4 regions of the Paracoccus aminophilus JCM 7686 genome follow, and region 2 is predicted to be linked to each of the others. Evidence: riboswitches for the same ligand, from Rfam matches in the RefSeq annotation. Region 2 holds a riboswitch; each other region holds the start of a gene.
The links. A riboswitch is a leader RNA that binds a small molecule or an ion and turns the genes downstream of it on or off. The one in region 2 is predicted to bind cobalamin.

Region 1 (7,084 bases), on a different replicon from region 2:
CACGACACGGGCGGTCGCGCGCAGGTTTTGGTTGATGTCATAGCCTCCGGCGAGATTGACGACGGTATAGCTTGGCAGTTCGCGCGTCGGATAGCTGCCCCAGAACTGCGTATCATAATTGCCCGCGACATGGCGCAGATCGGCGCTCAGATTGCCGCGCCCGCCGTCGAGATCATAGCTCGCGCGCAGACCGAATTCGTGACGCGGACGGCGGATCTCGACGCTGCCATCGGGGTTCTTGGCGTCAAGATAGGTGTAATTCAGCCCAAGGCGCAGCGCCTCGGTCGCCTGCAACTGTCCGGCCAGCTCGATGCCTTCGCGCGGGCTTTTGCCGTGTTGGTTGACATAGCTCGCCCGCCCGCTGCCATCGGGGGCCGCGCCATAGGCATAGGTGATCTCGTCATCCATCTTTTCGTTGAAATAGGTCAGATCAACCGTGCCGCGCCCGCCGAGCAGCTCGGCCTCGATGCCGATGTCAAAGCCGGTGTTGCGCTCGGGCTTCAGGTGCGGATTGCCGAGCGTATAGCTGTCATTGGCGAAAAGCTCGTAATAGGACGGCTTGACCAGACCGCGCCCGGCGGAGGCATGAACCCGATAGGGCGCATTCGGCACCTGCCAGGACAAAGCGAGGTTCCAGCTGGTGAAATCGTCAAAGCTCGTGAAGCGATCGTGGCGCAGCCCGGCCTGCACATCGAGCCCGTTGTCGAAGAAGCCGCGATATTCGAGCGCCACCGACGTGTTGGCGCGGCGGTAATCGGGGGCGGCGGTGTTGTCATCCTTGACCCGCTCGACCATCACATTCACCAGCTGGCGCGCTTCGGCCACCTGCTGGCCGTCGAGGCTCGCGCTCAGGCGATATTTCAACGCGCGGGTCTGGCCCCGCGTCTCGGGCCCGCCGTTCGAGCTTTGCTTGTAGACCGTGTCCTGATAGTCGAGCCGGTGCAGCACCCGCCCGTCCAGCATCGCATATTCGCCCCAGATCGAGCCCAGAGTCTCGTTGCGTGTGCTGTGCTGGTTGGGATCGTCGATCAGATAATCCATATAGCTGGTGGCGGCGTAATTTGTTGAATCGTAATCATATTTCTCTTTGGCGCGGCGCAAGGTAAAGCCAAGCTTCACCTCGTCGCTCGCCTGCCAATCGCCGGTCAGGCCAAGGGTGGCGCGGTCGATGCCGTCTTTTTCATGGCCGGTGAAAGCCTGATTATAGCCGTGATCGTCGCGCTTTGACGCCGTGAAGGCCAGCCCGCCGCGCTCTGTGCGCTGGGTGAACCAGCCCGAGACCGCATAGCCATTCCCGGCCTCGACCGCGCCGCCATAATGCGTGCCCGGCTGGCCCTGCCGCGTGATGATATTGATCACCCCCGCCGAGGCATTCGCGCCGTAATAGACCGATTGCGGCCCGCGCAGGATCTCGATCCGGTCGATATTGGCGGTCTCGAGCCCGCTCAGGATATATTCGTCATTGCCGCCGGTCGCGGGGACGCCGTCGATCAGGATCAGCGTGTGATTGGCCTCGGCGCCGCGAATGCGGACCTGCGTGAAGCTGGATCCGGTCGAGCTGACCGCCACGCCCGGGACATCGCGCAGAGCGTCCTGCACGCTGCGGATGCCGCGCCGCTCGATCTCATCGGCGGTCAGGATCGTATAGGCGCGCCCATAAGCATTGGCCGGAATCGGCGAGAGCCCGCCCGAGATCACCACCGTCTCCAGCGTGACGCGACCTGCGGTCTCATCATCCTGCGCCACGGCCGGAGTAACGGGCTGCGTGACGTCTTGTGCCATAACGGCAAGCGGCAGCAGCACCGCAGAAATTGCAAGCCAAGAGGTCTGAAGTCGGACCATATCCATGCCTTTCCAACGCAGGCGGCGCCTGCGGATCCCAGTTCGGCCTGCGGAAAGGATTGCCCCGCGCAGACCCGTGACGGTCACCGCTGCGGAAGGCCGCTTTCCATGCGCGCCCCGCGCCGGAAATGGGTGAGGGCTTGGGCAGGTCTCCTGGCTTGCGGGTCAGCGCTCGGGCCGGTCTTCCCGGGATCATCCCAGTGACATCGTCGGCCGTCGCTCGCCGCTTACAGTTGCGGGGGCAGCCGCGGATTTGCCTGATAGGCGCACCGCAGTTCCCTTTTAATCCGAGGGGCTGCCCCGGAACCAAAGCTGCCCGAGCCTTGGTCCGTCACCCCGGTTTTTGTCAAGACCATTCAACCGAGTTACGGCCTTGGTTGGGGGTGGCGCGCCTTTCAGACCCCGCCCACCTTGACTTTCGGCGCGAATCGTAACATATGAAGTTACATGAAACAGAACAGCCGCCTCTCCGCCGTCCTTCACGCCTTGCTGCATATGGCCGAGCATGACGGGCCGATGACCTCTGAAAAGCTCGGCGAATGCCTGAGCGCCAATCCGGTCGTGGTGCGCCGCACCATGGGGCTTTTGCGCGAGGCCGGGCTGGTCTCGGCCGAGCGCGGTCATGCAGGCGGTTGGCGGATCTCGGCGGATCTGGCGCAGGTTACCTTGCTCCAGCTTCATGCCGCTTTGGGCGAGCCCGCGATCTTTGCCATCGGCAATCACAGCGAGCATCCCAAATGTCTGGTCGAGCAGACCGTGAATGCCGCGCTCGATCACGCTTTCGCCGAGGCCGAGGCGCTGCTGCTCTCTCGTTTCGCCCATGTGACATTGGCCGATCTGGCCGAGGATTTCGCGCGCCGCCATCAAGAGTATCGCGCCGCCAAGGAGTGAAAGATGCAAGATGTGATCGTGATCGGGGGCAGCTACGCCGGAATGGCAGCGGCCCTGCAGCTTCTGCGTGCCCGCCGCAAGGTTCTGGTGATCGACGCCGGGCAAAGGCGCAATCGCTTCGTCAGCGCCTCGCATGGCTTTCTCGGGCAGGACGGCGTCGATCCGGCGCGGATCTGGGCCGAGGCGCGCGCGCAATTGCGGGCCTATCCGACGCTGAGCTGGGTCGAAGCGACCGCCGCAGAGGTCAGCGGAGCCAAGGATGATTTCCGCGTGACGACCACGACGGGCGAGCAGTTTGCGGGGCGGCGACTGTTGCTCGCGACCGGCGTCTCCGATGAGCTTCCCGAGATCGAGGGCCTTGCCGCGCGGTGGGGCAAGGGCGTCTTCCATTGCCCCTATTGCCACGGCTACGAGCTCGATCAGGGCCGCATCGGCGTCATTGCCACCGGCCCGATGTCGATCCATCAGGCCCAGCTTTTGCCGGAATGGGGCGAGATCACCTTCCTGACGAATGACCGGTTTTCGCCCGATGCCGATCAGCGCGCCGATCTCGCCCGCCGTGGCGTGACGCTTGAGGAAACCCCGATCGCGCGCCTGACGGGCCTCGCCGATGTCGAGCTGGCGGACGGACGGATCCTGCCTTTCGCGGGGCTTTTCACCGCCACGCGCACGAGCCCGGCCAGCCCGGTGGCCGCCGCCTTGGGATGCGCGCTGAGTGAAACCATCTTCGGCCTTCAGATCCAGACAGGCGACAGCAAGGAAACCAGCATTCCCGGCGTTTACGCCTGCGGCGATGTCGCCCGCGCGCCGCACACGGTCTCGCTGGCAGTGGGCGATGGCGCTTGGGCGGGGGCGCAGCTCCACCGCTCGCTGGTGTGGCCAGACGGCTGATCCGCACCGCGCGAAAGCACGGGTCACGCGGGTTGCGCTTTCCGTGACATAATTCGAGTTACAAACAGTTCAGGCGCAAATGAAAGATCAGCCACCCCCATTTCGACGCGGGTGGCCGATCTTGTGCCAAAGCGGGTGCCTCCGGGCTTAGGCGCCGGAATGCACCTCCAGCCGCTCTTCCTTCAGCGAAAAGGCCGCGACGAAGGCCAGCGCCGCAATTCCCGCCGCGACCAGGAACAGCACCTGGAAGGCCCCGGCATAGACATTGGCGATCAGATCTCGCGTCGCGGTCGGCAGACCCGCCGCCACTGCCGGTGAGAGCTTTTCGAGGTCGAGCCCGGCGGGCAAGGTCACGGCGCTATGCGCCACCAGCGCGGCGACAATCGCGCCATAGACCGAAATCGCAATTGAGGCCCCGCCCATCCGCGTCAGCGACACCGCTCCGGTTGCAGCCCCCGTGTCGCGGCGCAGCGCCGCATTCTGCACGCCCAAGAGCGGCACCTGCTGGCCGACACCAATCCCGATGCCGTGAAAGAGCATCAGGGGCGTGATCAGCCATAAGGTCACCGGCGGATGCAGCGCGGAAATCGCGAGCAGGCAGAGACAGCTCAACCCGCTCGACAGCATCGCGAAGGGCCGATAGCGCCCGGTGCGCGACATGATCCGCCCCGCCGTCAGCGAGCCGAGCACGATGCCTCCGGTCAGCGGCACGAACAAAAGCCCTGCCACGGTCGGCGTCAGCCCGGTCACCGATTGCAGATACAGCGCGAAATAGGTCGAAAGCCCGATCCCGATCGAGCCCGAGGCCATCGAGATCAGCAGCAGCAGATTGACGGTCTTGCTGGAAAACAGGCTCAGCGGCACGACCGGCTCTTTCGCGCGTTTCTCGACCTGCACCCAAGCGATGGCCAGCACGATCCCCGCGCCGATCACCGCCAGACCGGTTGGCGAGAACAGGCCTCCGAAAAGCTGCGAGCCATCCGCCCAGAGCACCAGACTGGCGATACAGCCCGCCAGCAGGGCCGCGCCGAGATAGTCGATTGTCGGGGTCCGCTCGGGGCGTTTGTGGGGCAGCATCATGCCCAGCCCGGTCAGCACGAGCACACCAATCGGCAGGTTGATGAGAAAGATCGAGCGCCAGCCGAACATGTCGCTCATAAAGCCGCCGAGCACCGGGCCAATCGCGCTTGCGAGCATCAGCATCAGGCTGGCATAGCTTTGATAACGCGCCCTTTCTCGGGGTTGGAACAGATCGGCGTTGATCGCGAAAATCGAGGTCACGATCCCGCCGCCGCCCAAGGCTTGCAGCAAGCGCGCTGCGATCAGCGCATCCATCGACACCGCCAGCGCGCAGATCCCCGAGCCGAGCGTGAAGATCAGAACCGCCGCCATCATCACATATTTGCGGCCGAAGAGATCGCCCAGCTTGCCATAAACCGGCATGACCGCGCTCGATCCCAGCAGATAGATCGAGCCGACCCAGCCGAAACGCTCAAGCTGGCCGAATTCGCCGACGATGGTCGGCAAAGCGGTCGCCACGATCTGATTGTCGAGCGTGGCCATGAACATCGCCGTCATCAGGAAGGCAAAGATCACCAGACGCTGGCGATGCTCGGGCGCAGTTCCAGTGCCAGCGCCAGTGCGGGTGCCGACACCGACCCCCGCTTTGTCCGCTGCCTCTGCCGCCATGGAACGGGATGTGCTGTCTGAACTGGATGTCATCGGGAATCGCTCATCGGATGCTGCGGCAATTTGCCATTTGCAGATGTATGCTCATAGCATATAACTGACAAGAGCAGATAACTCCGCCCGGAACGAGCCCCATAACATGACCGACGCCCCGCAAGACGACAGAACCATGGCCTCGGCTTCGATCGAGCGGATCGCCGATGCCATGTCGCAATGGCGGCTGGTCTTTTCGCGCCGCTATATCGGGCGCGGCGCGCTCGAAAGCGTGGCGCCGGGGCTGAAACACGCTCATCTCGATGTGCTGGAGGCGGTGCATCGGCTGTCGGGGCGTGGTGAGGCGACGGTCGGCTCGATTGCCGAGATCATCAATATCGACCCCTCGCGCTCCAGCCGGATGGTCAGCGAGCTGGTCGAGAGCGGACTTCTCAAGCGCGCGGTTTCGCAAAGCGACGGGCGGCGCGCGGTGGTCGAGCTGGGCGAGAAGACCGAGGGCTTCTTTCAGGCCAAGCGCGCGATTCAGCGCGATCTCTTGGGCAAGATTACCCGCGGCTGGACCCCTGCCGAGGTCGAGACCTTCGCCGGGCTTCTGGCGCGTTTCGTTGAGGGTCTGGAAGCGGGCACCCGCGCCGAGGTTGATCGCAGCTGACGCCCGAGGCTAGGGCGTCAATTCTCGGTGACGGACGCGGCTGACGCGTCCTCTTGCGGGGCCCGCGCGGGCTCATTGACCGGCCCATCAGCGGTCGCCACAGCCGCGACCTCGAACCGGGCGACATCGACCGCAGCCTTGCCGCCCCCTGCCCGGATTTCGTCCAGCGCGAAGGGCAAAAGCCGCGCGGCGGTGCTGCCAGCGGGCGCAGCCGCGACGCTTGCCAGTGGCTTGTCCGAGGCCAGTGCCAATAAAAGTTGCGGCTGCGGCCCGGTTTCATCCGGCGCCAGCGAGATTCCGAAGGTAAAGGTGAACGAGCCATCGGCCTCGGCGGTGACGATCTTCGAAAGATCGTAAATCCCGCCCTTAGGCGAGACCAGAAACAGCCAAAGACTGCGCCCGGCAAGATCGCGGATCCGCCCCGAAGCCTCGCCGCCGCTGGTCACGACCAGCTCGTCCAGCGAGAGCGCAGGCGGCGCGGCCTCGCGGCCCGAGAGCATATGCAGGAACTCGACCGCCGGGCATTGCGCATTCGAGACCAGCCCCTCAACCAAGGCCGGATTGCTGCTGAATTTGCCGGAATAGGCCGTTTGCAGCGCGGTGAAATCGCGCGGTCCATCGGCCAAAGTCCCGATCTTGCCCGCATCGACGCCTTTGACGATCCGCGCCGCGTAGCTGCAGGCGGGCAAGGGCTGTTCGGCCAGAAAACCGTCGCGCGAGGCCGGATCGCGCGCCGGAAGCGCGATCGTCTCGGTCGGGCTGTCCGCGCCTGCGCCCGTCGGACCCGGCGGCAGATCGGAGGGCGCCGCGCCGCGCATCGCATAGAAGCCGCCGCCCGCCGCGACCAAGGCCGCCACGATAAGCCCCGAATAAAGCATCCCGCGCGAGGTTTTCCGCTCGGCGGGGGCGGTGCCTGCCTGCTCGGCCGCGATGGTGGCGAAGGGGCTGGCCGAGGCCAGTTCTCCGCCAAGGCTGCCCGTCAAAAGACCCGAGGTGCCGGTCGTCTCGGCAGGTGCAACCGCGCCCGCTTCGCCGCTCTCCCACAGGGGCAGGCGATAGCGCGCGGGCAGATGGGTCGGATCGTCGAGGATGCGCAAAATCGCCTCCATCGACTCGGGCCGCGCC
Region 2 (7,084 bases):
ATCGACATCCACCCGGGCGCCCGCATCGGCCCGGCCTTCTTCATCGACCACGGCACTGGCGTCGTCATCGGCGAGACCGCGATCATCGGCCGCAATGTCCGGCTTTACCAGCAGGTCACGCTTGGCGCGAAACGCTTCGAAGATGACGGCAACGGCCAGCTCATCAAGGGTCGCCCGCGCCATCCGGTGATCGAGGATGATGTCGTCATCTACGCCGGTGCGACGATCTTGGGCCGCATCACCATCGGCCGCGGCGCGGTGATCGGCGGCGGCGTCTGGCTGACCCGCCCGGTTCCCGCTGCAGCAATCGTCACTCAGGCCGCACCAGAGCTCTCGGTCCTCCACCCGGCCACCACGCCGGGCTGAGGCGGCGCCAGAACGACCGCGACCACCATCTTGCCCCGGCAAACTCGGGACAAGGCCACCTCTCACGACAGGGCGCATTCCCTGCGCCGCGGAGGCTTGCGATGAAGAAGATCGGTTTTCTCTCCTTCGGCCATTGGACGCCCTCCCCGCAATCGGGCACGCGCACGGCTGGCGATGCGCTCCTCCAGTCGATCGATCTCGCGGTCGCCGCCGAAGAGCTGGGCGCAGATGGCGCCTATTTCCGGGTCCATCACTTCGCGCGCCAACTCGCCTCGCCCTTCCCGCTCCTCGCAGCCATTGGCGCGCAGACCTCGCGCATCGAGATCGGCACCGCCGTCATCGATATGCGCTATGAAAACCCGCTCTATATGGCCGAAGACGCCGGCGCCGCCGATCTGATCGCGGGCGGACGGCTCCAGCTTGGCCTGAGCCGCGGCTCGCCCGAACAGGTGATCGATGGCTGGCGTTACTTCGGCTACCAGCCCGACGACAAGGAAACCGACAGCGAGATGGGCCGCCGCCACACCGAGGTGCTGCTCGACCTGCTCAAAGGCGAAGGCTTTGCCGAGCCGAATCCCCAGCCGATGTTTCCCAATCCCCCGGGTCTCTTGCGCCTCGAGCCTCATTCCGAGGGGCTGCGCGACCGGATCTGGTGGGGCTCCAGCACGATCGCGACCGCGATCTGGGCGGCCAAGCTCGGGATGCATCTGCAAAGCTCGACCCTCAAGACCGATGAAACCGGCGAGCCCTTCCATATCCAGCAGGCCAATCAGATCCGCGCCTATCGCGCCGCGTGGAAAGAGGCAGGCCACGCTCACGCGCCCCGCGTGTCAGTCAGCCGCAGCATTTTCGCGCTGATCGATGACCGCGACCGCACCTATTTCGGCCGCGATAGCCAAAGCGCCGATCAGATCGGCTATATTGATGCCTCGACCCGAGCAATCTTCGGGCGCAGCTACGCCGCCGAACCTGCCCGCCTCATCAAAGAGCTCGCCGAAGACGAAGCCATCGCCGAGGCCGATACGCTGCTCCTCACGGTGCCAAACCAGCTCGGGGTCGCCTATAATGCCCATGTCATCGAGGCGATCCTAACCCAGATCGCGCCGGAACTCGGCTGGCGCTAAGCGCCGTGGCCGCCCGAAAGGCCAGAGCCCCGCGCTTTCTTCATCACCCAAATACCCAAATTCCGACCGCGCTACCGAAACCGCCTCACCCGCTTCCAGCCCGAACCGCGCCATGACTGACACACTCATCCCGCCGCTCACGCCCCTGACCCGCAGCGATGCCGACGCGCTCGCAGCCCTTGACTGGACCTTCGTTCTGGCCGAGATCGGCGCGGTCGATCTGACGACGCTCTGCTGCGCGCCAAAGCCCTGGCCGGTTGACCCGCCGCTCTATCCCCGCGCCTATCAGGCGCTGTCGGCGCAACCCCGGCTCTGCAATTTCGGCCTTGTGCTCTTCCAGCCCGGCACGCGCGAGCCGCGCAAGCTGCCGCGCCATCTGCTGCCCCCGCCCGGTTGGCATGTCGCGGGGCTCTCATCGGCCCGCGCGCCCGGTCCGGGGCCGCATCCCTTCGCGCAGTTTTTCGCGCCCGAAGAGCGCGCGCTCAGGCAAGATCTGCGCGACGCAATCCTCAACGGTCAGCCCCTGCCCGAGGCGCCCGCAACCCTCCTCCGCGCCATCTTGCGCGAACTCAGCTGGAGCCATCCCGCGCTTATCCGTCCGCTCGCCGAGCGCTACGACCCGGCGCTTTTCCTCAGCCTGTGATCCCGGCTGCGGCCAGCATCCCGTCGAGATCGAGATGCGCCTCAAGATGGGCCGCCAGCGCGTCCAACACCGCATCGACCCGCGCCTCATAGCTCAGATCCGAAACCGCGCCAAAGCCCGCCAGATAGGCGGCGCGAAAGCCGTCATCGCTGAAAAGCCCATGAAGATAGCTGCCCTCGACCCGGCCGCTCGCAGAGATCGCACCCTCATCCTGCCCGCCGATCCGAGCAAAGGGCCGCGCGCGATCCGCGCCGGTGGTGACGCCCAGATGAATCTCATAACCTTTGAGCGCGCGCCCGCTGGCCAGATGCACGCCGGTCACCTCGCGCAATGCCTTGTCGCCTTGCAAGACGGTCTCGACCTCCAGCAGCCCCAGCCCGGTTGAGCTGCCCGGCGCGCCCTCAAGCCCCTCGGGATCATGGACCGCGCGGCCCAGCATCTGATAGCCGCCGCAGATGCCAAGGATGCGCCCGCCGCGCCGGTGATGCGCGAGAAGGTCGATGTCCCAGCCCTGCGCGCGCAGATAATCGAGATCGCCCCGCGTCGATTTCGAGCCCGGAATGATGACCAGATCGAGATCGCCGGGGATCGGCTCGCCGGCGCGGATCGCGACCAGATCGACGCCCGGCTCGGCCGCCAGTGGGTCGAGGTCATCGAAATTCGCCACCCGCGAGAGCACCAGCCAGCCGATGCGCAATCCGCTCCCCACGCGGCGCGTCGGGATGTCCTGCGCATCCTCGGCGGGCAGAAGATGCGCCTGCTCGAAGGCCGGCAGGACGCCGAAACCGGGCCAGCCGCTTTGCGTCGCGATCATCTGATAGCCATCGGCAAACAGCTGAGGATCACCGCGAAACTTATTGATAACGAAACCTTTTATGCGCGCGACATCGGCATCCGCGATCACCGCTTTCGTGCCGACGATCTGCGCGATCACGCCGCCCCGGTCGATATCGCCGAGCAGAAAGACCGGCACGCCTGAGGCCTCGGCAAAGCCCATATTGGCAATGTCCGTCGCCCGCAGATTGACCTCCGAGGCGCTGCCCGCCCCCTCGACCACCACGAGATCATGGGCGGCCTCAAGGCGGCGATAGCTCTCCATCACCCGCCCCATCAGCTCGGCCTTCATCGCCCAGTAATCGCGGGCGCGAAACGTGCCCAGACGGCGGCCTTGAACGATCACCTGCGAGCCCATCTCGCTTTCGGGCTTGAGCAGCACCGGGTTCATATCAGTATGAGGCGCCAAGCCCGCCGCGCGGGCTTGCAGGGCCTGCGCCCGGCCGATCTCGCCGCCATCAGCGGTCACGGCGGCATTGTTCGACATATTCTGCGGCTTGAAGGGCGCGACCGAGAGCCCGCGCAGGCGCAAGGCGCGGCAGATCCCCGCCACGACCAGCGATTTCCCGACATTCGAGCCGGTCCCCTGAATCATCAACCCCGCCATAACCGCGCCTTAGAATTCGATGCCCGGCTGGGCCTTGATCCCCGCGCGCCACGGGTGTTTCACCACCTCCATCTCGGTCACGAGATCGGCGATCTCGATCAGCTCGGGCTTGGCATTACGGCCGGTCAGAATGACATGGGTCATCTCGGGTTTTTCACCCTGCAGGAAGGCGCAGACCTCGGCGATATCGAGGTAATCATTGCGCAAAGCGATGTTGATCTCATCGAGCAGCACCAGCCGGATTGCCGGATCGCGGATCAGCTCCTTGGCCTTATCCCAGCCCGCCTGAGCCGCCGCAATGTCGCGAGCGCGGTCCTGCGTTTCCCAGGTGAAGCCCTCGCCCATCGTGTGGAACTGGCAGAGATGGCTGAAATGCGTGGTCAGCAATTTGCGCTCGCCGGTCTCGCGCCCGCCCTTGATGAACTGGACGACCGCACACGGCATCTCATGGGCAATGGCGCGGATCACCATGCCAAAGGCCGAGGACGACTTGCCCTTGCCCGGCCCGGTGTGAACGACGATCAAACCCTTCTCGCCCTGCCGCTCTTCCATGATACGGTCGCGCGCTGATTTTATCTTCTTCATCTTTTCAGTATGTTCTTCGTCACTTCTCATAATCCGAATGAACCTTCTGATCGGCAGGAATTGGAGGCTTTGGCGCAGGATACGCCCTTCTGGCCTACGCCGGGTTCAGACCTTCTGACAAGGGCCTTCCTGACTGCCGCGCCTTGACTTGCCCCCGCTCTTGCCGCCATCAAGGGCGCGCAATGGTTCCTGTGGCGACGCAGGCTAAGAGGGAATGCGCCAAGGCCCCGCCGACCGGATCGGTCCCAAGGCCCCAAGCGCAGCCGCCCCCGCGACCGTGACCGGAGAGCCTCTCCACCGCCACTGGCCCCCGGGCCGGGAAGGCCGGAGAAGCGAGGGCCAGACCCGCATCCGCAAGCCGGGAGACCTGCCATGCGAGATAACCGAAGATGCGGCCGGGGTGCGCTGCGGACGGATGGTATGGCCCCGCCTGCCCGCCGCCCTTGTCCCCTCCGCGAGATCTGAAAGGCCGCGCATGGAGGCGACGCTTTACATCTGCCAGACCTGCCGCATGGGTGCGCCCGTGCCCGATGACGGCATCGTCCCCGGCGAGCGGCTGCTCTCGGCCATTCAGGCCGAAGCCCTGCCCCAAGGCATCCGCATCGAGCCGGTCGCCTGCCTTTCCGCCTGTTCGAAAGGCTGCGCCGTGGCGCTTGGCCGTCCCGGTTCCTGGACCTATGTGCAGGGCGGCATCACCCCCGAGGACGCCGCCGAAGTCCTGACCATGGCCCGCCAATATGCCGAAAGCGCCGAGGGTGTCGTGCCCTGGCGCGAACGCTCGGCCCTTTTCCGCAAGAACACCATCGCCCGCATTCCTCCCTTTGCGCTGACCAAGGACACGCTATGACCTCGCTTGCCAAAACCCCCGTTACCGTTGTCACCGGCTTTCTCGGCGCCGGGAAAACCTCGCTGATCCGCCATCTGATCGCCAATGCCGGGGGCCGCCGCCTCGCGGTTCTGGTCAATGAATTCGGCACGGCCGGCGTCGATGGCGAGATCCTGAAATCCTGCGCCAGCGCGGATTGTCCGGAAAACAACATCGTCGAACTGGCCAACGGCTGCATCTGCTGCACCGTCGCCGATGACTTCCTGCCCGCGATGGAGCGTCTGCTGGCGCTGCCCGAAGCGCCCGATCACATCCTGATCGAAACCTCGGGGCTGGCGCTGCCGAAGCCGCTTCTGAAAGCCTTCGACTGGCCCGCGATCCGCTCGCGCATCACCGTCGATGGCGTCATCGCTTTGGCCGATACCGAGGCTTTGGCCGCCGGGGCCTTCGACGAGGGTGAGACCGAGGGGACCGAGCATGACAGCCCGCTCGCCGAGGTTTTCGAGGATCAGGTGAACTGCGCCGATATCATCTTGCTGACGAAATCCGATCTTGCCTCGGATGCGGTCAAATCCGCCGCGCGCGAAAAGCTGAAAGAGATCGCCCATCGCGAACTCCCGGTGATCGAGATTGCCGAGGGCGTGATCGACCCGCGCGTGATCCTTGGCCTTGATGCCAAGGCCGAGGATGATCTGGCCGCGCGCCCCTCGCATCACGACGGCGCCGATGATCACGAGCATGATGATTTCGACTCGGTCGTGATCGACCTGCCCGAAATCACCGATCCCGCCGATCTGGTCGCCCGGATCGAGCGGCTCGCCCGCGACCAGCATGTCCTGCGCGTCAAGGGCCATGTCGCGGTTGAGGGCAAGCCGCTCCGCCTGCTCGTGCAGGCCGTCGGCGCGCGCGTGCGTCACCAATATGACCAGCCTTGGTCGGGTCCGCGTCGCTCGCAGCTTGTGGTCATCGCCGAGCATCACGATATTGACCCCGAGGCGATCCGCGCCATTCTGCTGGGGTAATATGCACGTCATCTTTCGCGAAGCCGGCGGGCTCGAGGACAGCGCCACGCCGCAAGATCTCGGCCAGACCCCTGCCGATCTTGTGGTGCTGTCCTTTTCAGACAGCGATCTCGCCGATTTTGCGGAAGGCTGGCGGCGCGGGCGGGCAGATTTGCCCGGCTTGCGCCTCGCGCCCTTGGCGCGGCTGACCCATCCGGTCTCGGTCGATCAATATATCGAGGCGACGCTCATGGGCGCGCGCTTCATTCTCGTGCGGCTTCTGGGCGGGCAAAGCTATTGGCCGCATGGGGTCATGGCGCTGCAGGATCTGGCGCGGCGACGAGGGATCGCGCTGGCCTTTTTGCGCGGCGACGGGCGCGACGATCCCGCGCTCCAAGGCTTCTCGACCGTTGCGCCTGCACTGTGGCAGCGGCTGAACCGGCTTTGCGCGATGGGCGGGCATCTGGCGGCGGGCGCGGCTTTGCGGCTGATGGCGGGGCTGGAGGCTGAAGATCCGGCGCCCTTGCCCGAGGTCGGCTGGCTTGGCGCGCCGCCCGAGGGCAACTGGATCGCGATCCCCTTTTACCGCTCGTGGATGCTGGCGGGCGATACCGCGCCGATCGAGGCTTTGATCGCGGCTTTTGCCGAACGCGGGGTGACGGCGCGCGGGATCTTCCTACCCTCGCTCAAATCCCGCACCGCGCAGGATTTTCTGAAAGCCGCCTTTGCCGCGCATCCGCCGCAGGCGATTATCAACACAACCGCATTTTCGACCCAAGATGCGGATTGCGCCCTGCGCTCTGGTCCGCCGGTCTTTCAGGCTGTGCTTTCGACCGCCGAGGCGCGTCTGTGGGAGGAAAGCAGCCGCGGCCTTTCGCCCGCCGATATGGCGATGCATGTCGTGCTGCCCGAGGTCGATGGCCGCATTCCCGCGCAGATCATCTCGCTGAAAGGCGCCGCCGCACCCGATCCCGATCTGCAAATCGCCGTGCCACGCCACACCCCTTTGCCCGAGCGGATCGCGGCTTTGGTGGATCGCGTCTTGGGCTGGACCGCGCTGCAAAGCGGCACACCGCCTCTGGCGATTGTGCTCTCGAC
Region 3 (7,084 bases), 230 kb from region 2:
TTGCTGGCCAGCCGACGGTGATAGATCGTCTGGAAGCGCAGCATCTCGGCATTGCCGCGCAGCGCGGCCCAGAGCGCAAACCATGTGCTGGCGACGGCAGGCTGGAATTGCTCGGGGTCGAACTGCGCCGAGGCGATGGCCATGAGCCGCTCCATCGGGGTCGAGGCCTTGCGCAGATTGCGCACAGTCGCGCGGGACAGCTCGCGGTTCAGATGGCGCAGAACCAGCGTGTAGAGCTCGTCCCTGCTGCCGAAATAATGCGTGATCAGGCTCGGCGAGATGCCGGCTCGGCTGCCGATCTGCCGGATCGAGCTTTGCTCGATCCCGCGCTCATGGATCGTCTCGATCGCTGCCGCGATGATCTGCTGCTGTCGTATCGTCTGCATTCCAAGTTTTGGCATCACATCTCTCTGTTTCGACCGTCTGGGATTTTTTTATTGAACACGTCAACAAAGTAATTATTCTTGTTGGCGTGTTCAATAAAAAACTGAGACGCAGATGAAATCGCACCTCCTCTCCGCCAGCCTCGCCCTGCTGCTGCTCGCGCCCCACGCTGGCGCGGCTGCCGAGGCGGAAGCCTGCCAGACTGTTCGTCTCGCCGATCTTGGCTGGACGGATCTCGCGCTGACCAATGCCACCGCCTCGCTGCTGCTGAAGGCTTTGGGCTATATACCCGAGCAGATCTATCTCAGCCTCAACCTGACCTATGAGGCGCTGAAAAGCGATCAGGTCGATGTGTTCCTCGGCAACTGGTTGCCTGCCCAAAGCACTGAGTTCAAATCCTATTTCGACAATGGCGATGTCGCGGTGCTGTCGACGAATCTGACCGGCGCCAAATTCACCCTCGCGGTTCCGAGTTATGTCGCCGAGGCGGGCGTCACCTCGTTTGACGATCTGGCCAAGCACGCCGACAAGTTCGGGTCGAAGATCTACGGTATCGAGGCCGGGGCCAACAAACCCTTGCTCGAGATGATCGAGGCCGGACGCCACGGCTTAGGCGATTGGGAGCTGGTCGAATCGAGCGAAGCCGCGACGCTCGCACAGGTGGATCGTTTGACGCGACGCGGTGACTGGATCGTCTTCCTTGGCTGGGAGCCCCATCCGATGAACATCAAATACAAGCTGAGCTATCTCAGCGGAGGTGATGAGGAATATGGCCCGAACTTTGGCGGCGCCACCGTCAGGACCATTACCCGCACCGGTTACGCACAAGAGTGCCCCAATGTGGCAAAGCTGCTCGACAATCTGAAATTCGATCTCGCCTATGAAAACACCGGGATGAACGCGATCACCGAAGACGGTGCGGACCCCTCGGATGTGGCCAAGGATCTGATCGCCAAGCGGCCTGAACTTCTCCAGACTTGGCTTGCGGGCGTGAAGACCGTCGATGGCGCGGAAGGCTATAAGGCCGCTGCAGAAACCATCCTCCCACACTGACGGCGGGAGGCGTTCCTCCTGCTTTTGGGCTTTAGAGCCGTGGCTTTGAATGCAGGAATGACGCAGTTGCGGCGAGGGCAATGTGGTCTACGTCGAAGCAAGGCAACCCGTTGTGCTCCCCGAAACCCCGTGCTTGCCCGCCCGCCAGCAGATCGAAATCGATGCCGTAATCAGGCCACAGCGAACTGCTCAAACCCTCATATTCTTCATATTCAACATGAATATTCCGACGATCCAGCCGCGTTGACATCGTCCCCCATCCGGCCGATCTTGCCATCGGATCAAGGTGCCGGGGGAAGCCCCGGATAAAAGGGAATCCGGTCAGGCTGTCGCCGAATCCGGAACTGCCCCCGCAACTGTAGGCGGCGAGCCTGTCTGACATGCCACTGGCGCGGAGTTCGCGTCGGGAAGGCCAGACTAGGTGACGACCCGCAAGTCAGGAAACCTGCCTCGATCACTCACCTGTTCCGGCTGCGGTGGGCAGTCGGGAGCGGCCATCCGCAAGGTGACATCGCCGCCTCGTGACTCCGTCACGGGGAGTCATTTCGTTTTCACGGCCTGTCGATTCAGGCCGCTCAGAAGGCATGTCAGGATGAGAACAGACCTCACCTATTCGCTCAAAAGCACGCGGTTCGACGAGAATTATCGCCCGGCCGAGAACACGCGCACCACGACCAACTTTGCCAATCTCGCCCGAGGCAGCAGGCGCGAGGAAAACCTGCGCAACACCTTCAAAATGATCGACAACCGCTTCAATGCTCTGGCGCATTGGGACAATCCGGGAAACGACCGCTATTCGGTCGAATTGGAGATCATCTCTGCGGAAATCAGCATCGGAGATAACAAAAGCGCCGAGGCTTTCCCCCTGATCGAAATCTTGAAACCGACGATCCTTGATCGGAAAAACGGCCAGCGCATCGAAGGAATTGCGGGGAATAATTTCTCGTCCTATGTCCGCGATTATGATTTCAGTATCCTGCTACCGCAGCACAATGACGGGCGATCAAGTTTCAGCGCGCCAGCGCATTTCGGTGATCTGCATGGGAATCTCTTCCGGTTCTTTCTGAAGTCTCCTGCCTATAAAGAGACCTTCAAAAAGCTTCCGGTCATCTGCCTGAGCGTGTCCAGCAGCAAAACCTATCAGAGAACCGAAAACACGCATCCCGTTCTGGGCGTTGAATATCGGCAGGATGCCTTCTCTGCGACTGATCTTTACTTTGAAAAGATGGGCTTGCAGGTGCGCTACTTCATGCCTCCAAACAGTGTCGCCCCCTTGGCGTTCTATTTTACCGGTGATCTGCTGAGTGATTACTCATGTCTCGAACTGATTGGCACGATCAGCACGATGGAAACCTTTCAAAGGATCTACCGCCCAGAAATCTACAATGCCAATTCCATCGCTGGAAAAACCTACCAACCAAGCTTGAAACATCAGGATTATTCCCTGACGCAGATCGCTTATGATCGCGATGAGCGCAGCCGGCTGGCGATCGAGCAAGGACAACGCGCACGCGACACTTTCATTGAGCCATATCGAGAAATTCTCGAGAAATGGTCCTCCCAATACTCTGCCTGATCAACGACGATGCAAGGTCACATTACCATGAATAAGCTTTTGCCCACTTCGACCGCCGGAAGCCTTCCCAAGCCGGTTTGGCTCGCCCAGCCTGAAACCCTCTGGTCGCCGTGGAAGCTTCAGGGCGACGAGCTGATTGAAGGAAAACAGGATGCCCTGCGCGTCACCCTGAGCGATCAGCAACAGGCGGGCATCGATATTGTCAGCGACGGCGAACAAACGCGTCAGCATTTCGTCACGACCTTTATCGAGCATCTCGATGGCGTGGATTTCGAGAAACGCGAGACCGTCCGGATCCGCAATCGTTATGACGCGAGCGTGCCCTCGGTCGTCGGAGCCGTCTCTCGCCCCAAATCTGTCTTTATCGAGGATGCCAAATTTCTGCGTGGACTGACCGATCAGCCGATCAAATGGGCGCTGCCCGGTCCGATGACCATGATCGACACGCTTTACGATGGTCATTACAAAAGCCGCGAGAAACTCGCCTGGGAATTTGCGAAAATCCTCAATCAAGAAGCCAAAGAGCTTGAGGCTACAGGTGTCGACATCATCCAGTTTGACGAACCGGCCTTCAATGTCTTCTTCGACGAAGTGAATGATTGGGGGATCGCCGCTTTGGAACGGGCGGTCGAGGGCCTCAACTGCCAGACCGCCGTTCATATCTGCTATGGCTATGGCATCAAGGCCAATACAGATTGGAAGAAAACCCTTGGCGCAGAGTGGCGGCAATATGAGGAGATTTTCCCCAAGCTCCAGAAATCATCCCTCGACCTAATTTCACTCGAGTGCCAGCACTCCCGTGTGCCAATGGATCTGATTGAACTTCTCCGCGGCAAGAAAGTCATGGTGGGGGCAATTGATGTGGCGACCGATACCATCGAAACGCCCGAAGAGGTGGCCGATGTTTTGCGAAAGGCGTTGCAATTCGTGGATGCCGACAAGCTCTACCCCTGCACCAATTGCGGCATGGCGCCGCTGTCGCGGACCGTGGCGAGCGGGAAGCTGGCGGCATTGAGCGCCGGGGCAAAGATCGTCCGACGTGAGCTTTCGGCCTGACGATCCTCGCCGCGTCGGCGGGTACCGCGCGGGCTCCCTGCCCCGCGCGACCTGAGACCCCGAGCCCTCATGTCCTCCGCGGCCCCTGCCGCAGCGCGACATAGGCGATGAGGCCGATCACCAGCCCCCAGAATGCGCCGCCGATGCCCAACATTCGGATATTGGCGGCCGAGGCGAGGAAGGTGATGAGCGCCGCCTCGCGTGATGCGGGATCCGCCAGCGCAGTTGCGAGACTACCGCCGATCGTCCCAAGCAGCGCCAGCCCTGCGAGCGTGGTGATGAAGCTCGCGGGGAAGGCCATAAAGATCGCGGCCAAGGTGACGCCGAACACGCCGACGAGGATGTAGAAGACCCCCGCCGCAATCCCGCCGATCCAGCGCTTCGAGCGGTCCTCATGGGCCTCTGGCCCGGTCACGATGGCCGCGGTGATTGCGGCGACGTTGAAGGCATGCGAGCCGAACGGCGCCATGATCAGCGAGCCAAGCCCGGTCAGCGTGACGATCGGATTGGCGCTCGTCTTGAACCCGTCGTTGCGCAGAACCAGCATCCCCGGCATATATTGCCCGGTGAGCGTGATCAGAAACAGCGGCAGCGCGATGCTGAGGCTAGCATTGAGCGAAAAGACCGGCCAGGTGAAGACCGGGGCTGCCAGTTTCAGCTCGAGCCCCGCAAGACCCGCCTCGCCGCGCAGCAAAAGCCAGGCGAGGCCGATGATCAGAATGCCGACCACGGCATAGCGCGCGGTGAAACGCTTGAGCAGCAGATAGGAGAGGACCAGCAGGCCGACGAGCAGCGGCTCGGTGCTCGCCCCGCCAAAGGCGCCGATCCCGAAATTCAGCAAGATGCCCGCCAGCAAAGCCGAGGCGATGGCTGCGGGGATCAGGCGGATGACCTTCTCGAAATAGCCCGAGACGCCGAGCAGGACGAAGGCCGCAGCCGAGAGCATATAGGCGCCGATCGCCTCGGGATAACTCGTGGTGCCAAGCGTCGCGACGAGAAAGGCAGCGCCGGGCGTAGACCATGCGGTAATGATCGGCTCGCGGTAACGCCAGCTCAGGATCAGCCCGGTCACGCCGACCCCGATCGAGACCGACCACACCCAAGAGGCAGTCTCTGCGGCGCTGAGGCCCGCGATCCGCGCGGCCTGAAAGACGAGAATGAAGGTGCCGCCATAATTGACGATGACGGAGATCAGTCCGGCGACGATGGGATGGATCAGATCATTGGCGCGCAGCGGCGCGGCAGGACTATGGGCAGGGTTATTCGCGGACATGGCAAACGGATCTCTCGGAAGGGCGGCACGGGGCCGAAGGCTCGGACCGGACCTAGCCGAGAAATGGCGCGGCGGACCCGGCCATTTGAGCGATCATGGCCATACCATTGCGCAGGCGCCGCGCACCGGCCCAAGCTGCGCTCAGAAAGCCTCGCGGATCGCCAGCAAGAGGCCAGCGCCGAAGAGCAGCCAGATCAGCAGCCTGCGAAACGCCGCATCGCTGAGCCTGCGAAACACCAAGGTGCCGATCTGCGAGGAGATCAGCGTCGCGGGCAGCGCAATCGCCATCAGAAGCAGCGTCTCGCGCGTGTAATACCCGCGCCAGGCAAAGACCGCCGTCGACAGCCCGAGGATCACCACATTATAGGGCTGCAAGACGGCGCTGGTTTCGCCCTTGCTCCAAGGATGCATCGCGCACCACATCGTCGGCAGCGCGCCAGACAGCGAGGCGGCTCCGCCGAGAAAGCCTCCGAGGAAACCGACCAGCCCATCGGCAAGCGGCCGCTCCCGTCGCAGGGTCGGAAGAGCGCGCCGCGCCATGAAGAAAAGCCCGTAAAGCAGCATGAATCCCGCAAGGGCGATCTTCAGCGGCGTTGGATCGATCCGTTCGAGCACCGCGGCGCCGAGGGGAATGCCGATCAGCGCAGGTAAGAGGAAGCGCGGCACGCGCCGGATGCCGGACCGCATCTCCTTGCGGATCAGCCAGATGCTCTGGACCCCGCTGATCACCGACATGGCCGCCGCGATTGCCACCGCCTGCCAGGGCGGCAGGATCTGAAGCCAGAGACCAAGCGCCATCAGCGCAGTCCCGAAACCGGCCAGTCCATTGATGAACCCGCCCGCCGCCGCGCCAGCCACAAGCAGAGCAATCAGTTCGAAAGACACGTCGTTTCCCCTGCCCGGCCCGAGCCCTTACGTCTCGCGGCTTTTAGTCTAGAATGGCGGAATTCGACAGGCCAGTTTTCGGCAAGAGGCAGACCATTTGTTTCGCCACACCCAACTTGAAACCGTCAAGACCTGGCTGAACCGGCCCGATCTCGCCGCGCTGCCGCTTCATGCGCGGATCCAGCGCGCCATCCGCCAGCTGATCCTCGATGGCGCGCTCAGCGCAGGCAAGCCGTTGCCCGCGACGCGCGTGCTTGCCCAGTCGCTCGAGGTTTCGCGTGATACGGTCGAGGCCGCCTATGGCCAGCTTCACTCCGAGGGCTTTATCGAGCGCAAGGTCGGCAGCGGCAGTTTCGTGGCCGAGCTCTCGGGTTTCCTGCCAGCCGATCGCAAGCCTCGGCGACCGGCGAGCCGCACGGCACTTACGCCGCGCCTGAGCAAGCGCGGTCTGGCGATGGTCGCGGGCGGTGGCCTGCGCAGCACCAGCCCCCCGAGCACTTTCACCCAAGGCGTGCCGGAAACCCGGAACTTCCCGATCCAGCTTTGGGAGAAGCTCGAGCGGCAGGTCCTGAAGGAATACGGGACCCGCGCGCTTGCCCACAGCGATCCGCAAGGCGCAGAGCCACTGCGACAGGCGATTGCGGATTACGTCAATCTGGAACGCGGGGCGCGGGCAAGCGCGGATCGTGTGCTGGTCGTCACCAGCTCGCAACAGGCAATGTCGCTTTGCGCCGCGATGCTGCTCGATCAGGGCGACCCGATCTTCGTCGAGGACCCCGGCTATCACGGTGCCCGGCAGGCTTTCGAGACTGCTGGTGCGGTTCCGGTGCCGATCGCGCTGGATCGGCAAGGCATTC
Region 4 (7,084 bases), on a different replicon from region 2:
GACCCGGCGGTCCAACCGGCCTTATCAAGCAGATCGCCCGCGAGATATCGGTCGCTGACCCGCTCGACCTTGCCCGCGAAAGGGAAATAGGGCGCGAAAGCGCCGGTCGCGGGAACGCCATTGCCGATAGCCTCGATCAGTTCGGGCCGACCGAGCGCCAGATCAATCGCCTGACGCAGCTTCGGGTCAGAGAGGGTCGGACTTTCGGTGTTCAGGAAGCCGAAATATTGATAGCCGACCTGAAAGCTTTTGACCGTCAGATCGGGATTGGCGCGGATCGCGGAAAGCCCCTCGACCGGCAAGCCAAACGCCAGATCGAGCTCGCCCGATTGCAGCGCCAGAGCCATGGTCTGAGCATCGCCGAATTTGCGCAATGTGATATCCGAGCGGTCGGCTCCGGCGGGGTGATAGGGGTTCGCGGCCAGATCCAGTGTCGCATCGGCGGTAAAGCCCGTCACCTTATAGGGCCCGGTGAACAGCGGCTGTCCCGCGCCGTCGAAGCCATATGCGATCAGCGGCCATTCCGCGAAAAGCGCGGGCAGCATCGCGACCGGGCGCTCGGTCGTGACCAGAAGCGTGCGGTCATCGGGCGCCTCGAAGCTTAGCTTGCCGCCGGTCGCGGCGGCGGGCGCATTCTTGGCGAAAGTATTCTCGAAGCCCGCCTTCAGCGCAGCGGCGGTCACAGGGCTGCCGTCCGAAAAGCGGCGCCCCTCAGCCAAGGTGATGGTCCAGCTCAGATCTCCGGTCCGGTTGGCCGATTGCGCCAGCTCGGGCACCAGCCGGCCCGCGGCATCGACGCTCCAGAGCTGGCCGCCGACGCCGTGGCTGGTCAGCGCCCAGCCCGCCGAGCCCGCTGTGGGGTCAAGGTTGTCGACCAGAAACGTCTGGCCCACCCGCAAGGCATCTTGGGCCAAAGCCGGAAGCGCCAGAGTCGCGCCCAAGGCCAAAAGGCCCGCGAAAGCCGATTTTCCGAACAGGGTCATTCGTGTTCCTTCTTCTCAGGGGAAAGGGGCAGGGCCCGGAGCTGCTGTTTGCGGCCTCCGGGCGAATAGGCAAAATCGGCGACCGGATGACCGGCCAGAAGGTGTTCGTCAATCATGCGGTCGAGGGCCTCTTCGGTGACACCGCCATACCAGGTGCCATCGGGAAAGACCTGCACCACCGGCCCAAGCGCGCAGGGCCCAAGGCAGCTCGTCTTGGCCGTCATCGTGCCCGCGCCGGTCACCCGCAGCTTGCGGCGGACCTGTTGGTTGCGCAGATGCGCCCAGATCGCGGTCGCGCCCCGCGCATGGCAGGTCGGTCCGGTGCAGACCAGAACCCGGTAATGCTGGGACGGTACCTGAACCGCTTCGGGCCGGGGTGCATCGCCACAAGGCAAGGCATGACGCGGCGCTTCAAGCGCCAGCCGCGCCAAGATGTCGGAGAGGCCCGCGGTGGCCGCGATCTCGTCGGCCAGCACGATGTCGGGCAACGGGCTTTCAGCCCGCCAAAGCGCCAGCATCAGGCCCAGCCAATTGCGCAGGCTCGGCTCCATCGGCACGATCACGGGCAGGATCACGACCTGCGCCAGCCCCTTTTCGGCAAGCGACCGCAGAGCATCGCGCAGCGAGGGCTCACCTTGTTCGAGATAGCAGCATTCGACCAGATCGAACCGGGCGCGGATCTCGGGTCGCGCCGCCAAAGCCGCAGCGATCCGGGACATCTCGCGATGGGGCGTGGCCGCGAATGCGGATTTGGCCAGCAGCAGAAGCGCCTGCCGCTGGGGTTTGCCCGCCATTTCGCCTTCCTGACGGTGATCCACGCCCGCCCTCCTGCACAGGTTCCGCAGCGGGATGGGGGGAGATCCGGCAGCGATGGGCCCCAACTGAAAGGGGCCCGACACCGCGAACACGCCCCCGCGATACTCCCGATCGCGGAACAGCCTCTGTCGTCAGGCAGGTCTCCTGGCTTGCAGGTCGTCAGGCCTTCGCATCGGTCTTCCCGGCCATGGGGCCAGTGACGGGTGATGCGAGCCCTCGCTGCATACAGTTGCGGGTCAGCTCCGGTTTCTCACCGGATTCCCTCTTAGCCCGGCCACCACATCCGAGGATCTGGCGACGGGAACCTTGACCCGAACCTTCTGCCGCTTCGGCCCGAGCCGGTCAAGTCGGCAGAAGATCCTCGGTTGGGCGCGGCAGGATGCGCTCAAGGCGCGGGGGTTTGGACGGTCGCAGACAGGCGCGCGACCGCCGGATCCGCCTGCGGGAAATGGCAGCGGAAAGAGCCCCTGTCATCTTGCGTCAGGGCAGGTGCCTCGGCCCGGCAGCGGTCGCGCACCGCCGGGCAGCGGGTCGAGAAACGGCAGCCGGGGGGCGGGTTGATCGGGCTTGGGATCTCGCCTTGCAGCACCACCCGCTTTTGCCGCTGCGCCGGGTCGATGACGGCGCGCGCAGACAGAAGTGCGGCGGTATAGGGGTGGCGCGGGTGGCGAAAGAGCGCGGCGGTCTCGGCCTCTTCGACGATCTGGCCGAGATACATCACCGCGACGCGATCGGTGACGCGGCGGATCACATTGAGATCATGGCTGACCATCACATAGGTCAGGCCATATTCCTGCTTGAGCTCGAGCATGAGGTTCAACAGCTCGCCCCGGATCGAGAGATCGAGCCCCGCCGTCGGCTCATCCGCGATAATGAGCTCTGGCTGCAGCGCCAGCGCACGGGCAATCGCCACCCGCCGCGCCTGTCCGCCCGAAAGCTGATGCGGGTATTTCTCTAGCAGTTCCCGCGCGAGCCCCAGCCGCTCGAAGGCCTTCAGCACGCGCGGCCAATGCTCGGCCATGGGCAGGCCGTGAATGCGCAAGGGCTCGGCCAGCAGCTTGCCCACGGCCATGCGCGGCGAAAGCGAGGCGGCGGCGTCCTGCAGCAGCATCTGGACGCGCCGCCGATAGGCCATTTCGTCCTTCGCGAGCAGCTCGGACAGGTTTTCGCCCGCGAAGGTGACCCGGCCCGCGCTTGCCCGTTGTAAGGCCACGAAAACCCGGCACAGCGTCGTCTTGCCCGAGCCGCTTTCGCCGACCAGCCCGGTGACCGAGCCGCGCGGGATCGAAAGCGTGACCTCATCAAGCGCGCGGATGACATTGCCGAAGGTGACAGAGAGCTTCTCGAAAGCGATCAGCGGCGGCGCGGTGCGGTGGAGAGTTTCGGAACGCCAATCCATGTCAGATCCTCGTGCAACGAACGGAAACACCCGCGCCGACCTCGGCCATGGGCACCGGGCCACGCAGGCAAAGCTCGTCCACCAGCGCACAACGCGGGGCGAAGGCACAGCCCGCAAGCAGCGCGGACGGGCTGGGCGGATGGCCGGGAATGGTCTTGAGCGCGGTGCCGCTTTCGCCCTCGTCGATCTCGCAGCCAAGCAGCGCGGCGGTATAGGGATGGCGGGGATTGCCGATGATCTCGGCCATCGGCCCGGCTTCGACCACCAGCCCGCCATAGACGACGATGGCGTCGTCGCAGAACTCGGACAAGAGCCCGAGGTGATGCGAGATGAAGAGGACCGAACAGGCACTCTCGCGTTGCAGATCGCGGAAGATCTCGACGATCTGGGCCTCGACGGTTGCATCTAGCGCGGTCGTCGGCTCGTCGGCGAGGATCAGCTGGGGATTGGTCAACAGCGCCATGGCGATCATCACGCGCTGCCTCATCCCGCCCGACATCTGATGCGGATAGGCGGCAAGGCGGCGCGCGGGTTCCGAGATGCCGACGCGTTGCAGCATCGCCTCGGCCGCGGCCATGGCATCCGCGCGCGAGACACCGGGTCGCTTGCGCCGGATGACATCGACAAGCTGGGTGCCGATCTTGAAGACCGGATTGAGCACGGTCATCGGATCTTGAAAGATCATCGCGATCCGGTCGCCGCGCAAGGCGCGCTTTTGGGGCTCGGTGAGCGCCAGCAGATCAAGGCCCTGAAAGCGGATCTCGCCGCCGACCTTGGTGACATTGCTGGCAAGCAGCCCGAGGATCGCCGAGGCGAGGGTCGATTTGCCTGAACCGGATTCGCCGACCACGCCGACAATCCGGCCCGGCGCGATGTCGATATCGACGCCGCGCAAGAGATGCAGCGGGCCGGTCGCGCCTGCGGCCTCGACGCTGAGATCGCGGATCGAAACAAGGGGGGTGGTGCTCATCTTGCGGACCTCCTTCTGGGGTCGATCGCATCGCGCAGGGCCTCGCCCAGAAGCGTGAAACCAAGGGTCGCCCCGGCCAATGCGACGCAAGAGACGATGACCGGAATGGTCGATTGGTTGATATTGGCAAAGCCGTCGTAGATCAGCGTTCCCCAGCTTGCGAGCGGCGGGCGCACGCCAAGGCCGATGAACGAGAGACCCGCCTCGATGGCGATGACCACGGGGATGTCCATGCTGGCCAAAATGACCAAAGGCCCCATGATATTTGGCAGGATATGCATCAGCGCGATGCGGCTTCGCGAGGCGCCTAAGATGCGCTCGGCCTCGATATAGGGCTGCTCGCGCACGGTCAGCACCTGGGCGCGGGCGACGCGGCCGAAATGTGGGATCATGGTGATCGCGATGATCAGGGCCACATTCCACATCCCCGGTCCAAGAACGGCGATGAAGGCCAAAGCCAGCACCAGAGATGGAAAAGAGGCGATCACGTCGAAGACGATCAGGATCGGCCTTTCCCAACGATTGGGCGATTCCGCCGCGATGATGCCCAGCAGCGTGCCAAGTGTCAGGGCGAGCGCGATCGCGCTCAAAGCGACGCCCATCGCCACGGTCGAACCATGGATCAACCGGCTCAGCAGATCGCGCCCGAGATGGTCGGTCCCGAGCCAATGGGCCCAGCTCGGCGCCTCGAAGCGATGGGCGATGTTGATCTTGCCCGGCGGTTGCAGGTTTAGAACCGGCGCGAGCAGCGCCAGCGTGCAGATCGTCACGACGACCAGCAGGGCGAAGGCTCCCGACGGGCGGGCGAGGATGCGGCGCAGAACTTCGCTCATGTGCTGCCCCCCGCGCGGGTCATGCCGCGCCGAATGCGCGGATCCAGCGCCGAATAGGACAGATCGACGAGCAGATTGGTCAGGGTGAACAGCAAGACGATGACCAGCACGACGCCCTGCAGCACCGGGAAATTCCGCATGGTGATCGCGTCAAGCACCAGCCGCCCAAGCCCCGGGCGCGAGAAGATAATCTCGACCAGAACCGCCCCGCCGAGCAAGCGCCCGATGCCCATGCCGAGGACGGCAATGGTCGGGATGCTGGCGTTTTTCAGGGCATATTTATAGATGATCTTGCGCTCGGAGAGGCCATAGGCCCGGCTCGTGCGGATGAAGTCCGAGCCGAGGATTTCCAGCAGAGACGAGCGCACAAGCCGCGCGATCATGCCGACCCAGCCAATCGCCAAAGCGGTCGCGGGCAGGATCATGCGGTAGATCTGATCAAGCAGATTGCCGCTGTCGCCCGCGCCGAGCACCGGAAACCACGGCAGCCAGATCGCGAAAATGACGAGCAGGAGAATCGCCACGACAAAGCCCGGGATCGCGATGAAGGCGACCGAGACGAAGGCGAGCGCCGTGTCCATGGGCGAGCCCGGATGGCGCGCCGCATAGATCCCCAAAGGCACGCCGATGATCACGGCCAGCGCGATCGCGACAAAGGTCAGCGTGACCGTATAGGGCAGGGCGGCCATGACCATATCGACGACGCTGCGCCCGGTGATGACATCCTGACCGAGGTTGCCGCTCAGGACATTGCCGAAAAAGATCAGCAGCCGCTCGGGGATGGGCCGGTCGAGGCCCATCTTCTCGATGAATTGCGCCGCATATTCGGGCGTGGCCTGCGGCCCGAGAAGCGTGCTCGCGGGGTCTCCGGGAACGATGGCGCTGAGGGTGAACAGGACCAGCATCGAGCCAAAGATCGTGAGCACGGTCGTCGCAAGGCGGCTGATCAGATAGCGGGTGGTTGGCGCGTTGAGCAGATGACCCATCCCGTCACACCGGCGCGAAGCGGTTGTAGGTCAGCGCCGTGCCAAAGGGCCCGAGGCTTGGCCGGACCGAGTTGCGCCGCACATAGATCAGCGTTTCATGGGTCAGCCAGACGAAGGCCGCGGAGTCTTCCATCGCCTTTTGCGCATCGACGATATAGCTCGCGCGCGCGGTCGTATCCATCGCCTCGGAGGCTTTCTCCAGCGCCTCGTCAAAGGCGGGCGCGGTCCAACGCTGCCAGTTCCAGACCCCGACCTGATTGCTCGCGAAGGGAAAGGCCAGATAATTCGGGTCGAGCGCGCCATTGAAGCGCATGATGAAAAGCTGAAGCTTCTTGCCCTCATCGCCCTTGCCCGCCGACCAGAAACTGCCGCCGTCACGGACATCGAGCTCGATATTGATGCCGACCTCGGCCAGCTGGGCCTGCGCGACCAGCGCCATATTCACGAAAGTCGGCTGGTTCAGGACCAGCATCTGCGCGCTGAAGCCGCTGGCCATCCCGGCCTCGGCCAGCAGGCTGCGGGCGAGATCCGGATCGCGCTGATGAACCGGCGCGTCCTTCCAATGGCCCAGAAGCTGCGGCATGATCATGGCATTCGCCCGCACGACCTTGCCGTCATATCCGGCCATCAGCATCTCATCGACATCCAAGGCCGCCCGCACCGCGCGACGCACCGCGAGATTGTCGAAAGGCGCGTGTTCGACATTCATGCCCAGCCAGACATCGGCGATCCCCGGCAGCTCCTCGACGGTCAGATCCGAAACATTGGCGAGGCTGTCGGCGAGCGTCGGATCGGCATCCGAGAAATCGAGCTCGCTTGAGCGCATCGCCAGCTCGACCGTCTTCTGATCCTGCACGACGCGCAGGATGATCTGGTCATAGCCGCTCGGCTGGCCCTGAAAGTCTGGATTGCGCGCCAAGGTCGTCTGGCGCTGGCGCTCGAACCCGGTCAGGCGCAGCGCGCTTGAGCCGACGGGCTGGATGTTATGGGCAACCCCGCGCTCTTCGATCGCCCGTTTGCAGACGATCCCGCCCGAAGCATTGGCGAGAATATATTCCAGCGAGGCGCGCGGCTTTTCCAGAAGGATGCGGCCGGAG

Region 1: another riboswitch for cobalamin. It lies ahead of JCM7686_RS22060 (TonB-dependent receptor plug domain-containing protein); the one in region 2 lies ahead of JCM7686_RS05830 (DUF1636 domain-containing protein).
Region 3: another riboswitch for cobalamin. It lies ahead of JCM7686_RS07010 (DUF1852 domain-containing protein); the one in region 2 lies ahead of JCM7686_RS05830 (DUF1636 domain-containing protein).
Region 4: another riboswitch for cobalamin. It lies ahead of JCM7686_RS17810 ((2Fe-2S) ferredoxin domain-containing protein); the one in region 2 lies ahead of JCM7686_RS05830 (DUF1636 domain-containing protein).

Annotation. Positions count from the first base shown of each region.
Region 1 covers NC_022044.1:152,033-159,116, forward strand. The annotation lists gene JCM7686_RS22060 (TonB-dependent receptor plug domain-containing protein) at 1-1,842, opposite strand, end outside; cobalamin riboswitch at 1,969-2,168, opposite strand; gene JCM7686_RS22065 (Rrf2 family transcriptional regulator) at 2,290-2,733, shown strand; gene JCM7686_RS22070 (NAD(P)/FAD-dependent oxidoreductase) at 2,737-3,624, shown strand; gene JCM7686_RS22075 (MDR family MFS transporter) at 3,772-5,346, opposite strand; gene JCM7686_RS22080 (MarR family winged helix-turn-helix transcriptional regulator) at 5,453-5,959, shown strand; gene JCM7686_RS22085 (serine/threonine-protein kinase) at 5,977-7,084, opposite strand, start outside.
Region 2 covers NC_022041.1:1,175,267-1,182,350, reverse strand. The annotation lists gene epsC (serine O-acetyltransferase EpsC) at 1-366, shown strand, start outside; gene JCM7686_RS05850 (LLM class flavin-dependent oxidoreductase) at 468-1,490, shown strand; gene JCM7686_RS05845 (hypothetical protein) at 1,603-2,133, shown strand; gene JCM7686_RS05840 (cobyric acid synthase) at 2,123-3,574, opposite strand; gene cobO (cob(I)yrinic acid a,c-diamide adenosyltransferase) at 3,584-4,189, opposite strand; cobalamin riboswitch at 4,325-4,548, shown strand; gene JCM7686_RS05830 (DUF1636 domain-containing protein) at 4,635-5,006, shown strand; gene cobW (cobalamin biosynthesis protein CobW) at 5,003-6,007, shown strand; gene cobN (cobaltochelatase subunit CobN) at 6,009-7,084, shown strand, end outside.
Region 3 covers NC_022041.1:1,403,050-1,410,133, reverse strand. The annotation lists gene betI (transcriptional regulator BetI) at 1-401, opposite strand, end outside; gene choX (choline ABC transporter substrate-binding protein) at 499-1,437, shown strand; gene JCM7686_RS24320 (hypothetical protein) at 1,469-1,687, opposite strand; cobalamin riboswitch at 1,705-1,904, shown strand; gene JCM7686_RS07010 (DUF1852 domain-containing protein) at 2,030-3,013, shown strand; gene JCM7686_RS07005 (methionine synthase) at 3,041-4,069, shown strand; gene JCM7686_RS07000 (benzoate/H(+) symporter BenE family transporter) at 4,137-5,342, opposite strand; gene JCM7686_RS06995 (sulfite exporter TauE/SafE family protein) at 5,484-6,227, opposite strand; gene pdxR (MocR-like pyridoxine biosynthesis transcription factor PdxR) at 6,325-7,084, shown strand, end outside.
Region 4 covers NC_022042.1:42,097-49,180, forward strand. The annotation lists gene JCM7686_RS17805 (ABC transporter substrate-binding protein) at 1-983, opposite strand, end outside; gene JCM7686_RS17810 ((2Fe-2S) ferredoxin domain-containing protein) at 980-1,801, opposite strand; cobalamin riboswitch at 1,917-2,109, opposite strand; gene JCM7686_RS17815 (oligopeptide/dipeptide ABC transporter ATP-binding protein) at 2,185-3,198, opposite strand; gene JCM7686_RS17820 (ABC transporter ATP-binding protein) at 3,200-4,168, opposite strand; gene JCM7686_RS17825 (ABC transporter permease) at 4,165-5,001, opposite strand; gene JCM7686_RS17830 (ABC transporter permease) at 4,998-5,987, opposite strand; gene JCM7686_RS17835 (ABC transporter substrate-binding protein) at 5,992-7,084, opposite strand, start outside.